DNA from 3 places in the Peribacillus sp. FSL P2-0133 genome. Region 1 is predicted to be linked to each of the others. Evidence: riboswitches for the same ligand, from Rfam matches in the RefSeq annotation. Region 1 holds a riboswitch; each other region holds the start of a gene.
The links. Region 1 has a riboswitch for S-adenosylmethionine ahead of metK (methionine adenosyltransferase). Riboswitches for the same ligand answer to the same signal wherever they lie in the genome.

Region 2: another riboswitch for S-adenosylmethionine. It lies ahead of MKY17_RS05860 (methionine biosynthesis PLP-dependent protein); the one in region 1 lies ahead of metK (methionine adenosyltransferase).
Region 3: another riboswitch for S-adenosylmethionine. It lies ahead of MKY17_RS06965 (Fur-regulated basic protein FbpA); the one in region 1 lies ahead of metK (methionine adenosyltransferase).

What each region holds. Positions count from the first base shown of each region.
Region 1 is NZ_CP150254.1:5,178,943-5,183,159, forward strand. Features, by position in the region: gene MKY17_RS24925 (gamma carbonic anhydrase family protein) at 1-209, shown strand, start outside; gene metK (methionine adenosyltransferase) at 739-1,932, opposite strand; SAM riboswitch class I at 2,096-2,257, opposite strand; gene pckA (phosphoenolpyruvate carboxykinase (ATP)) at 2,688-4,217, shown strand, end outside.
Region 2 is NZ_CP150254.1:1,223,998-1,228,214, forward strand. Features, by position in the region: gene MKY17_RS05850 (type B 50S ribosomal protein L31) at 1-41, shown strand, start outside; gene metC (cystathionine beta-lyase) at 154-1,335, opposite strand; gene MKY17_RS05860 (methionine biosynthesis PLP-dependent protein) at 1,332-2,444, opposite strand; SAM riboswitch class I at 2,531-2,644, opposite strand; gene fumC (class II fumarate hydratase) at 2,962-4,217, shown strand, end outside.
Region 3 is NZ_CP150254.1:1,444,567-1,448,783, reverse strand. Features, by position in the region: gene MKY17_RS06980 (GDSL-type esterase/lipase family protein) at 1-636, opposite strand, end outside; gene MKY17_RS06975 (GNAT family N-acetyltransferase) at 854-1,360, shown strand; gene MKY17_RS06970 (aspartyl-phosphate phosphatase Spo0E family protein) at 1,429-1,623, opposite strand; gene MKY17_RS06965 (Fur-regulated basic protein FbpA) at 1,879-2,067, opposite strand; SAM riboswitch class I at 2,244-2,348, opposite strand; TPP riboswitch at 2,507-2,611, shown strand; gene tenA (thiaminase II) at 2,701-3,390, shown strand; gene thiW (energy coupling factor transporter S component ThiW) at 3,406-3,927, shown strand; gene thiD (bifunctional hydroxymethylpyrimidine kinase/phosphomethylpyrimidine kinase) at 3,896-4,217, shown strand, end outside.

The DNA of each region.
Region 1 (4,217 bases):
ATGAAGCCGAAATCGGCGAAGGGGCCTTCATCGGTGCCGGCAGTCTCGTTCCCCAAGGTAAAGTCATACCACCGAACATGTTGGCATTCGGACGTCCAGCTAAAGTCATTCGCGAAATCAACGAAGAAGATCGCCAGGATATGGAACGCATCGTACGTGAATACGCCGAAAAAGGCCAATACTATAAAACGGCCGAACGAATAAAATGAATTGACTGAAAGTTACGAGTATTGTACTGAAACTCACGAGTAAACGTTCCAAACTCACGAGTAAACCGCTCTAATTCACGAGTAATTGCTACAAACTCACGAGTAAACCGCTCTAACTCACGAGTAAATGGCTCTAATTCACGAGTAAGGCTAAAAACTCACGAATAAACTACTCTAACTCACGAGTAAACGGCTCTAATTCACGAGTAAAGCTACAAACTCACGAGTAAATGGCTCTAATTCACGAGTAAACCGCTCTAACTCACGAGTAATTGCTACAAACTCACGAGTAAACTACTCTAACTCACGAGTAAATGGCTCTAATTCACGAGTAAACCGCTCTAACTCAAGAGTAAACCGCTCTAACTCACTCGTAGTTGACCCAAACAAACTTGTAAATGCCCCTTACTCACGGCGTATTGCACGTAAGTTGAATTTCTTTGGGATTTCTTGAATTATTCCCGGTGAAGGCAAAATCAATCCATAAAAAAGGTGCCCCGCTAATTGCGGGACACCTTTTTTATATGGATTACGCTTGAGCTTTTAATGTTTCTGCTTTGTCCGTGCGTTCCCATGGAAGATCTACATCTGTACGGCCAAAGTGTCCGTAGGCAGCTGTTTGTTTGTAGATCGGGCGACGAAGGTCAAGCATTTTGATGATACCTGCTGGACGAAGGTCGAAGTTAGCGCGAACTAGGTCAACAAGGACTTCTTCGCTAACTGTACCAGTTCCGAACGTATCAATTGAGATAGATACTGGCTCTGCCACACCAATTGCGTATGCCAATTGAACTTCAGCTTTGTCGGCAAGGCCGGCTGCCACGATGTTTTTCGCAACGTAACGAGCAGCGTATGCAGCAGAACGGTCAACTTTAGTAGCATCCTTACCAGAGAATGCACCGCCGCCGTGACGAGCGTATCCGCCGTAAGTATCAACGATGATTTTACGTCCAGTAAGACCAGCATCTCCTTGAGGTCCGCCAATTACGAAACGGCCAGTCGGGTTGATGAAGTACTTAGTATCGGCATCGATCAATTCAGCTGGAACGACTGCTTTGATTACATGTTCTTTTAGATCGGCTTGAATTTGTTCAAGCGTAATTTCTGCATCATGTTGTGTAGAGATAACGATCGTATCTACACGTACAGGAACGTTATTTTCATCATATTCCACAGTTACCTGTGTTTTACCATCAGGGCGTAAGTAAGCAAGAGTTTCATCTTTACGAACTTGTGCTAAGCGGAATGAAAGTTTATGTGCCAATGAAATCGGAAGCGGCATAAGCTCTTCTGTTTCATTACAAGCAAATCCGAACATAAGACCTTGGTCCCCTGCACCGATTGCATCGATTTCTTCCTCTGACATGTTTCCTTCACGAGCTTCCAATGCTTTATCGACACCAGCTGCGATATCGGCAGACTGCTCATCAATGGAACTTAACACGGCACAAGTTTCAGCATCGAAACCGTATTTCGCACGTGTATAGCCAATTCCTTTAATCGTATCACGAACGATACGCGGAATATCCACGTAAGCGGACGTTGTAATTTCACCAGCAACAAGTACAAGACCTGTAGTTACGCTAGTTTCACACGCAACACGTGCATTTGCATCCTTAGCTAGGATAGCATCTAAAATGGAATCTGAAATCTGGTCACAAATTTTGTCCGGATGGCCCTCTGTAACAGATTCAGAAGTAAATAGACGTTTCTTTGACATCATATTTCCTCCTTGGAAGTTAGTATGTTGCAGGCAAAAGCCTGATTTTTACGGAACTCGTTTCCCTCATTAGTTTCAACTATAGACACAGAATTACTTATAAAAAACACAAAAACCTTCCCTGGCAAATGAGGAAAGGTTTAACATTCTGTCTTCTATCCTTTCACTCTTATCGTTCAAGGGTTTTTACCTTGCTCAGGTTAGCACCATCACCACTATTCCTTGAAGACCTTCGCTTTATTTTCGGCGATCGATCTTGGAGTCAAGTTCAATATGGCAGGTTGCTGGGTTTCAAAGGGCCTGTCCCTCCACCAACTCGGGATAAGAGAATCCGTACAATTTAAGATATTATCGTATCTGGCTGGAACTTGTCAATGCTTTTCTAAAAAGAACATTTCCACCCAGAATGGCGTTCATTTGAAAAAACATGTTGATACAACGTCCTAGAAGGGTTTACAATGCAAAATACGAATAGAAATGTTGTAAATTGCCATTAATAATAATGTAAAGAGCATCCGAAAAGAAACGACATCCTGACTTTCCCTTTAGACATATATTGCTTACTTACTTCCTATTAAAATAAAATTTTCTTCATGAAAGTTTATGCGATTATCCTGAATCGGTTCCTGCCGGATTAAAATGATTAACGCAACCAACTGAAAATAATCACAAATTAAAAGAAATAGTATAGACTAATTAGATGAATGTGTTATACTAATTGTAATCTAAAAACTTAAACAAAGGAAGGTATCTCATATATGAATTCTGTAGACGTTTCTAATGAGTTACACCAATTATTAACAGGAAACAATGTGCAAACTCAACTTTCAGTTCCTCAATTGGTCGAAAAAGTATTAAGCAGAAATGAAGGCGTTCTAACTTCAACCGGTGCGGTAAAAGCTGAAACTGGCAAATATACAGGTCGTTCACCTAAAGATAAATATATCGTTGAAGAAGCATCAGTTAAAGATAAAATCGATTGGGGTTCAGTGAACCAGCCAATTTCCGAAGATGTGTTCAATAAACTATATAATAAAGTAGTTGACTACCTAAAAGCAAAAGAAGAGATTTTTGTTTTTAAAGGTTTCGCTGGTGCAGACGAATCATCACGTCTTCCTATCCGTGTTATTAATGAATATGCTTGGCATAACCTTTTCGCCCATACGTTGTTCATCCGTCCAAACGAAGAGGAACTGAGAGGTCACGAAGCTGAATTCACAATCCTTTCTGCACCTAACTTCAAAGCAGACCCGGAAGTTGATGGAACTGCATCCGAAACTTTCATCATCGTTTCATTTGAACGCCGTACCATCCTGATCGGCGGAACGGAATATGCAGGAGAAATGAAAAAATCGATCTTCTCGATCATGAACTACTTACTTCCAGAGGCTGGAATCCTTCCAATGCATTGCTCTGCTAACGTAGGACGTGAAGGGGACGTCGCTTTATTCTTCGGACTGTCCGGTACAGGCAAAACGACTTTGTCTGCAGACACTAGCCGTAAACTGATTGGCGATGACGAGCACGGCTGGTCTTCTAACGGCGTATTCAATATCGAAGGCGGCTGCTATGCTAAAACGATCAACCTTTCACGTGAAAAAGAACCACAAATTTTCGATGCGATCCGTTTCGGTGCCGTACTGGAAAATGTTGTTGTTGATCCGGATACACGTGAAGCGAACTATGATGACAGTTCATTGACTGAAAACACTCGTGCTGCTTACCAAATGCAAGCGATCGATAACATCGTGAACCCAAGTATTGCAGGACACCCAAATACAATCATTTTCTTGACAGCTGATGCTTCAGGCGTTCTGCCTCCAATCAGCAAGCTTTCCAAAGAACAGGCAATGTTCCACTTCCTAAGCGGATACACTAGTAAATTGGCTGGTACTGAAAGAGGCGTAACTTCACCGGAAGCTACATTCTCCACTTGCTTCGGTTCACCATTCTTACCGCTTCCAGCTACACGCTATGCTGAGATGCTTGGTGATAAAATTGACGAGCACAATGCAAAGGTATACCTTGTCAACACTGGATGGACTGGCGGTGCATACGGAACTGGAAGCCGTATGAAACTTGCTTACACTCGTGCAATGGTACAAGCTGCACTTGAAGGTGAATTAGCGAACATCGAAACGATCAAAGATGATATCTTCGGTTTGGATATCCCGCTTCATGTTCCTGGTGTTCCTGATGAAGTGCTTCAACCAATCAAGACTTGGGCAGATCCTGCAGCTTATAAAGAAGCAGCAACAGACCTTGCCGCTCAATTCCGTGCAAACTTC
Region 2 (4,217 bases), 1.9 Mb from region 1:
GGGTGGATCGCTTCCTGGATAAATATAATATGAAGAAATGAGAGTCAGGCCATCGGGAGATCGATGGTCTTTTTTTATGACTAAGGTGAAAAAGAGTTAATAATGATGCTAAGAAAAAGGGTGCCCATAATATATGAGGCACCCATCCTGAAATCATTTTGCAGAAATTGCTTCCCCTTTGGCAATATTAACGAGGGCTGCATCGAAGTCCTTTATTAAATCGTCCGGATTTTCAAGTCCGACAGAGAGGCGGAGCAAGCTGTTCGTGATGCCTCGCTTTTCCCTTTCATCATCAGGCATGGCAGCATGGGACATTTTGGCCGGGTAAGATAATATAGATTCGACCGCTCCAAGGCTTACGGCAAAAACAGGGAGCTCGACAGTGTTCACGAAAGAACGGAAGACTTCCTCACTGTCCAATTCAAATGATAGGACCGCCCCCGCTCCAAGTGACTGGCCTTTCTGGATGGCGTGCTGTGGATGATCGGAAAGGCCGGGATAATACACTTTTTTCACCAAGGGCTGCTCCTTTAAGTAGGCTGCAATCTTTTCCGCCCCTTTTTGGGAGTGCTCCATTCTAACTGACAAGGTTTTCAGACCTCTCATTACAAGCCAGGCGTCCTGGACACCAAGAACCGCCCCAAAGGAGTTTTGGAGGGAACCGAGTCTTGCTGCCAATTCCGGATCTTTCACTACTGCAAGCCCAGCTACCACATCACTATGTCCGGATAAAAACTTCGTCGCGCTATGAAGGACAACATCAGCACCCAGATTCAGTGGTTTTTGCAATGCTGGAGTCAGGAATGTGTTATCAACAAAACTTAAGGCACCGGCTTTTTTTGCGATATCACATACGGCTTGAATATCGGTCACTTTAAGTAACGGATTTGAAGGCGTCTCGATGTATATGGCCCTGGTATTTGGCTGAACGGCCGCTTTGACGCTTTCAAGGTCCGTCATGTCAACGAATGTATGCTCAATATTGAAACGCGTCAATACACTAGTGACCATCCTGAACGTTCCGCCATACACATCTTCGGAAATGACGATATGGTCTCCGGCAGACAACAGCAGGAAAGCTGTTGAAATGGCAGCCATACCTGATGAAAAGGCAAATCCGTGTGTGCCTTCCTCAAGTTCGGCAATGATATCTTCCAGCGCCTCACGAGTGGGGTTCCCGCTTCTACTGTAATCATATTTGCCGAATTGATCGATATCGGATTGATGGAAAGTCGATGCGTGCTGAATGGGAACGCTCACACCGCCCGTTGCAGGATCGAATTTATGTTGATTATGAAGTAATTTGGTCTCAAAGCTAAAATCATGATCTGTCATCGTAGTGCCTCCCTTTTTACATGTGCGAATGCTTGCTGTAAGTCCTGGATCAAATCATCGCTGTCCTCGATGCCAACGGAGAAGCGGAGCAGGCGATTACAAACTCCATTTGCCGTTCTGACTTCAAGCGGTATATCGGCATGCGTTTGTGTAGCGGGATACGTGATGAAGCTTTCAACCCCTCCAAGGCTTTCTGCAAACGAAATTAAAGAGAGCGATTGTAAAAATGGGTTGACTGCCGATTCATCAATGATACGGAATGAAATCATGCCGCCTCTGCCGGGATACAATACGTCCGTGACACAATCATGTTCCGACAAGTAATCTACAAGTATCTTGGCATTCTTTTCATGACGCTCCATCCGCAATGCCAAGGTTTTCATTCCACGCATCAACAGCCAAGAATCAAAGGGGCTCAAGACAGCTCCGGTTCCATTGTGATGGAAGGCAAGTGCATCACATAATTCAGCGCCGCTAGCAACGATCAGTCCTGCGAGCACATCATTATGACCACCGAGATACTTGGTTGCACTGTGAATCACGATATCCGCTCCAAGCAGGATGGGTTGTTGAATAAGAGGCGTGTAAAAAGTGTTATCAACGATTAACAATAAATTATTTTGTTTGGCCAATGCGGCAACAGCGCTAATGTCCGTTTGCTGCATAAGGGGGTTAGTGGGAGTTTCGATGAAGATGGCTTTCGTGTGAGGAGTGATGGCTTTTTCGATATCCTCCAAACAACAAGTGTTTACATAGTCACACTGCAACCCCCATTTTTTAAAACCTTGTTCTAACAGACGATATGTACCGCCATAAAGATCTTCGCTGACAATCCATGCATCACCTGATTTAAAAAGGGCAAGGATAGTGGAAATGGCGGCCATTCCTGAACTGCAGGCATAACCTTGGTCGCCTTTTTCGAGATCGGCGATGGAACGCTCCAATAATTGGCGTGTAGGATTACCTGTCCTTGTGTAGTCGTATCCCGTTGATTGGCCAATTCCTTCATGGCGAAAAGCTGTTGAAAAGTATACCGGCGGATTGACTGTTCCTGTCGCCGTTTCGCTGCGATTTCCTAATTGAGCAAGATATGTTTCAGTTTTGTACATGGTTTTCACTGCTCCTTTGAGTTATATAAAATAAAAAAAAGTCTTCTTTAAGAAGAAGACTTTGATTAAGTAAGGACGAGTCATTCTTCTTATCTTCCAAGTTCACAAACTTGTGGAATTAGCACCTTTTCATTGGTTTGAAACAAATGAAGGTTGCTGAGGTGTCATCGGGCCATTCCCTCTACCTCTCTCGATAAGAGTTTAGATTATTCAATTTCTTTTGAATTTACTATATATACAAAATACTGTCAAGAACATTTTGTGATGGATAATGCTTGGATGTTCATGACCAGGTCAATTGGAGCTTAGTGCCTCTACACTTTATGTGTCTAAAAAAAAGAATATCCGAATTTTCATATAAACATGAAGGGTCCAGAAAAAGTGAAAGGGTCAGCGGATATTTTTGCTTTAAAATAATAAAGTTTGTACAATGTATGGAGAGAAAGAATAATACGACATTATTCATTTCATATGCAAATGGTCTTCAATGAATAGTGCAAACATAGGAGGAGAACACATGGAATACAGAATCGAACGAGATACGATGGGTGAAGTGAAAGTTCCTGCTGATAAATATTGGGGAGCACAAACTGAGAGAAGCCGTAACAATTTCAAAATTGGTAACGAAAAAATGCCGATTGAATTAGTTCGTGCATTTGCATACGTTAAACAAGCTGCGGCAAAAGTGAACTATGATCTTGGTGATCTTTCGGAAGTTAAAAAGAATGCCATTGTCAAGATTTGCGGCGAAATCCTTGAAGGTACGCTAGATGAACATTTCCCGCTTGTAGTTTGGCAAACGGGAAGCGGCACGCAAAGTAATATGAACGTGAATGAAGTGGTCGCTAACAAAGGAAATGAATGGTTAAAAGAAAATGGTGATTCTGAAATCCTTCATCCGAATGATGATGTTAACAAGGCACAGAGCTCCAATGATACTTTCCCGACAGCCATGCATATTGCTGCCTTTATGGAAGTCGCTGAAAAATTGGTTCCTGCCATTAAAGCTCTTCGTGATACATTCGATTCAAAAGAAAAAGAGTTTTGGGATGTCGTGAAAATTGGCCGGACACATCTTCAAGATGCTACACCATTAACATTGGGACAAGAAATTTCCGGTTGGAAAGCGATGCTCGACAAAGATCTAGCGATGATTGAGGAAAGCAGCCAAAAATTATTGAACCTTGCACTAGGCGGAACGGCTGTAGGAACCGGAATCAATACAAAAAAAGAATTCCCGGGACTTTCCGCCAAACAAATTGCTGCTGATACAGGATATCCTTTTGTCACATCTGATAATAAGTTCCATGCATTGACAAGCCATAATGAAATCGTCTACGCACACGGTGCTTTAAAAGCATTGGCAGCGGATTTAATGAAAATTGCAAACGATGTCAGATGGCTGGCAAGTGGTCCAAGAAGCGGAATCGGCGAAATAGCCATTCCAGAAAACGAGCCAGGCAGCTCCATCATGCCAGGTAAAGTCAATCCAACACAAAGTGAAGCGCTTACCATGATTGCAACACAAATCGTGGGTAACGATGCTACAATTGGCTTTGCAGCAAGCCAAGGTAATTTTGAATTGAATGTATTCAAGCCAGTAATCATCTATAACTTCCTGCAAACGGTAAAATTATTGACGGAAGGCATTCATTCATTCAACAATAATTGTGCGGTTGGCATTACTGCAAATGAAGATAAAATCAAAGAAAATGTAGAACGTTCCCTTATGTTGGTAACAGCATTGAACCCGCATATCGGTTATGAAAAAGC
Region 3 (4,217 bases), 2.1 Mb from region 1:
TAACTTATCACTGAAATACTCTGTTTTCTTTTTATCTTCAAAAAGATCATTTGTAGGAATGAATAACATCCTTTTATCTTTATCCGCTATTCCCTTTATTGACAGGTTATAATCGCGAATGTGCTTTTCAAGTTTTTGATTGTCTTTAATTGGGTTATATAATCCTACTACCAGAATATCCGCTTTATCGTTTGCCTCTATCAATGTTGATGTAATCTTTTTCAGATGGCTGATATACTCCCGTTTACCCTCATTGATTTTTCGGTCACTTATTTTCTTCAAGTCCCCGCCGTTGCTATTGATCAAGTCATTCGTTCCAATATAAACGATGAAAGTATCGGCTTCATCAAGTTTCGTTTTAATGCGGTAATCATCAAGCTGTTTCATCACCCCATCCGTTTCCTGGCCTTTTATACCGTAATTCCAAAAACTCACTTTTTGTTCGGATTGCGGATTATTCAATTCATCCTCAAGGCCTTCTATATATCCTTCTCCGTCCTTATCCCCTTTTCCATAGGTTAATGAATCTCCAAAAGCCATCACCCTTTGCACATCTTCCGACTCCGAGGCCTGAAATTCATATGCAGCAAAACATATAACTAGTACTATAATCAATAAACCTGCCAATTTTTTCATTTGGTTCTCCTCTTGTCTCTTTACTAGAAGTATTTAATCTTTTACATACCCAAAAAATCTGCAGTCTTAACATAAAAAAATTGTCAGATAAAGATTTAAGAGTGTATGATAATATAAAACTTTCAATGGATTGAGTGTCATTCACCGTCCCTTAAACAAAAAACGGGATTACCCTTCATTCTGGAGATTGAATAAATGATAGTTAGGAGTTTAAATCATGGAAGAGCACATAGAGTTTAGAGAGGCAGAACTATCTGATCTACCCAGAATTGTTGAAATATATAATTCGACAATTGCTTCAAGAATGGTCACGGCAGATACGGAACCTGTATCCGTCCAATCGAGGGTTAAATGGTTTGAGGAACATCATTCAGAAAGTAGACCGCTATTTATCATTACTATAGAAGGGAAAACTGCTGGATGGATGAGCTTCCAATCCTTCTATGGCCGACCGGCATATAATTCCACTGCCGAAATCAGCATTTATATTGATGATTATTTCCGGGGAAAAGGAATCGGACAAATTTCGATTCAAAAGGCCATTGAATTGAGTCCAAAATTAGGTGTTAAGACTCTATTGGGTTTCATATTCGCCCACAATACACCAAGCCTTAAGCTTTTTTCCAAATTCGGGTTTGAAGAATGGGCACATTTACCTCAAGTTGCCGAGCTGGATGGCATTGAGCGGGATTTGGTCATTCTTGGTAAACGTGTCGAAATTTAATATTATTCTTTAGAGCTATTGCCTTGAGCAGTAGCTTTTTCATATTAATCGAGGTCGAATTGGCTAATTTAAAAATACCTATATGCTTTCTGGAGGGGAAAATGTTCAGAATCTCTTTTACTTGTTAACGCATTTAATAGCATATCCAATTCTTGACTGGCTTGAACAGTTAGCAGACTTGTTAAGCCGTAAATTGCTGCCAAGTTGATCATTTCTTTTCTCTTCTCTTCTACTTTTTCTATCGTTACCTTACGGCAAGGCATTATATAGCCACCTCCCATTTATTCAATATTTTTACACTTTCATCATAATGAAACTACTAGTAAAAATCAACTATTTTTCAGAAATTAAATGTGTTATTTTAAAGGATAAATGTGACAAAATGACTATTTCATTCTAAAATTATGTATATTTTGTGTCATTTTCTATCAAACGCAAAAAAAGCATCCACTAGTGTAGACTGCGAATGCTTACATCATATCCCTTATCCAAAAACCCAAAATATAGTCCATCGTTTACTATGTCATCCATTCAGAAGGTGACTCAGTATTTGGTCTATTTATAACAATCTTATATTCATCTTCAAGTACTTTTAATGGGGCATCATAAAGGTGCCTTTCATCAGAGGTTTTGTATACTCCATTGGCCAATAACTCTTCAATAAGCTTTGCCTTCCTCTGTTCAATCCTCTTAAATAATTCTGCCATGTAAATGGCTCCTTTCCTAGTCTTCCTAGAGCCTGCTTCTAGTTAGCTAAACTTTATCAACTTGTTTGATTTTCACCAAATTATATATACCTTTTCCATTATGTCACTAAACGTTATTTCCCAAAAATAAAAGCCCCTTCTAATTCAAGAAGAGGCTGACAGTGTCCGTACGGCTCTTCTTATCTTCCAAGCATATGCTTGTTGGATTTAGCACAGTTCCCAAAACGGGTCCGCTGCCGAGGTTTCGTTGGGCCAAGTCCCTCCACCTCTCTGGATAAGAAATCGATATATAAATGATGTAGACATGATTTTATCCTAATAACTATCAAAAGTCAATTACCTGGTTCTCCCTTTTTTCCTGGACATAAAATGGTCCCTCTTTCAAATGCGGGTTGCATTTTCTTGTCTTTCTGATATGATGTCAGTAATTACATACAATTCACACCACTAGGGGAGTCTTTTTTAAGACTGAGATGGAATTAGTTCCGGACCCTTTGAACCTGAACCGGCTCATACCGGCGGAGGGAAGTGGATGATATCGTCCATTTACAGACTATATCCATCTACCCCGTTCCGTATTCAGGAACGGGTTTTTTCATTAACAAGGAGATCCATTCTAAAGGAGGATGAACAATGGAGAATGTTAAATTAGAACCATTCAGTGATAGACTACATGCACGGTCAAAAGAAATTTGGAAAAGGAACCATTCACATCCCTTTGTCCAGGCAATTGGAAATGGTACGCTTCCTGAAAACAAATTTGCCTATTACCTGAAGCAGGACTATATCTATCTTATGGATTATTCCAAGCTCTTTGCTTTAGGTGTCATCAAAGCTCATAACATCGAAACCATGGCAAAGTTTGCGAGTATTTTAAATGAAACCCTTCAAGTGGAAATGGATATTCATCGGCATTATGCTTCCGAATTCGGGATCAGTTCCAAGGAATTGGAAGATACAGAGCCTACTCCAACCACTCTAGCCTATACAGGATACATGCTAAATGCAGCTCAGCATGGGACTTTGGCAGACTTGATCGCCTGTCTCCTGCCCTGCGCTTGGGATTATTATGAAATCGGTTTGCTATTAAAAGAACAAAATGGAGCAGCATTGGAAAACAATCGCTACGCAGATTGGATAAGGTCCTATTCATCTCCTGAATTCGGTGAAGCACACAAATGGCTGATCGCTTTGTTGGAAGAATTGACGGAAGGCATGCCAGAAACGGAACTTCTTAGATTAGAAAAGCACTTTTTGGTTACTTCCCGATATGAATATTTATTCTGGGATATGGTTCAAAATGAGCAGGATTGGCCGCTGTAGGTCGTTGACATGATGATGAATCCTATCAAGAAACTGACGTTGACTGCCATGATCACGGCTATAACGACGCTGACCAGTTCATTTATTTTCATACCTGCAGGATTTGCAAAGGTCTTTCCTATTCAGCATCTGGCAAATGTCATGACTGCCGTTCTATTGGGGCCAGCTTATGCTGTGACACAAGCTTTTTTAGTTTCCATCATTAGAAACATGTCTGGTACCGGTTCAATTTTTGCCTTTCCCGGGAGCATGATCGGTGCACTTTTGGCTGCCATCCTTTATCGAAAAACACAAAGCTTAAAATTCGCCTGTTTAGGGGAAGTGATCGGGACCGGTATTCTCGGTTCCCTAGCCTGTTATCCACTTGCCCTCCTCCTATTGGGAGAAAAAGCTGCTCTTTTTGGTTTTTTACCGGCTTTTATGCTCAGTTCATTCGCTGGTGCGATTTTAGCTTTCATATTACTTAAAATACTTCTAAAAAATAATTATATGAAGGGGTTTTTTTATGAAAACAGCATTAACCATCGCAGGCTCTGATTCAGGGGGCGGCGCTGGAATACAAGCGGATTTAAAAACATTTTCTGCACATGGTGTCTTTGGAATGTCTGCCATCACAGCCGTAACCGCACAAAATACAATGGAAGTCCGTTCAGTACAGCCAATTGAAACAGCAATCATATCAGATCAAATTGCAGCTATCTTTGAAGATATTCATGTCGATGCAGTAAAAATAGGCATGCTTGGATCAAAAGAAATCGTGGAAACTGTCGCTGCGTCCCTTAAAACCTTCTTGCCTGCCATCGTTATCCTTGACCCTGTCATGATTT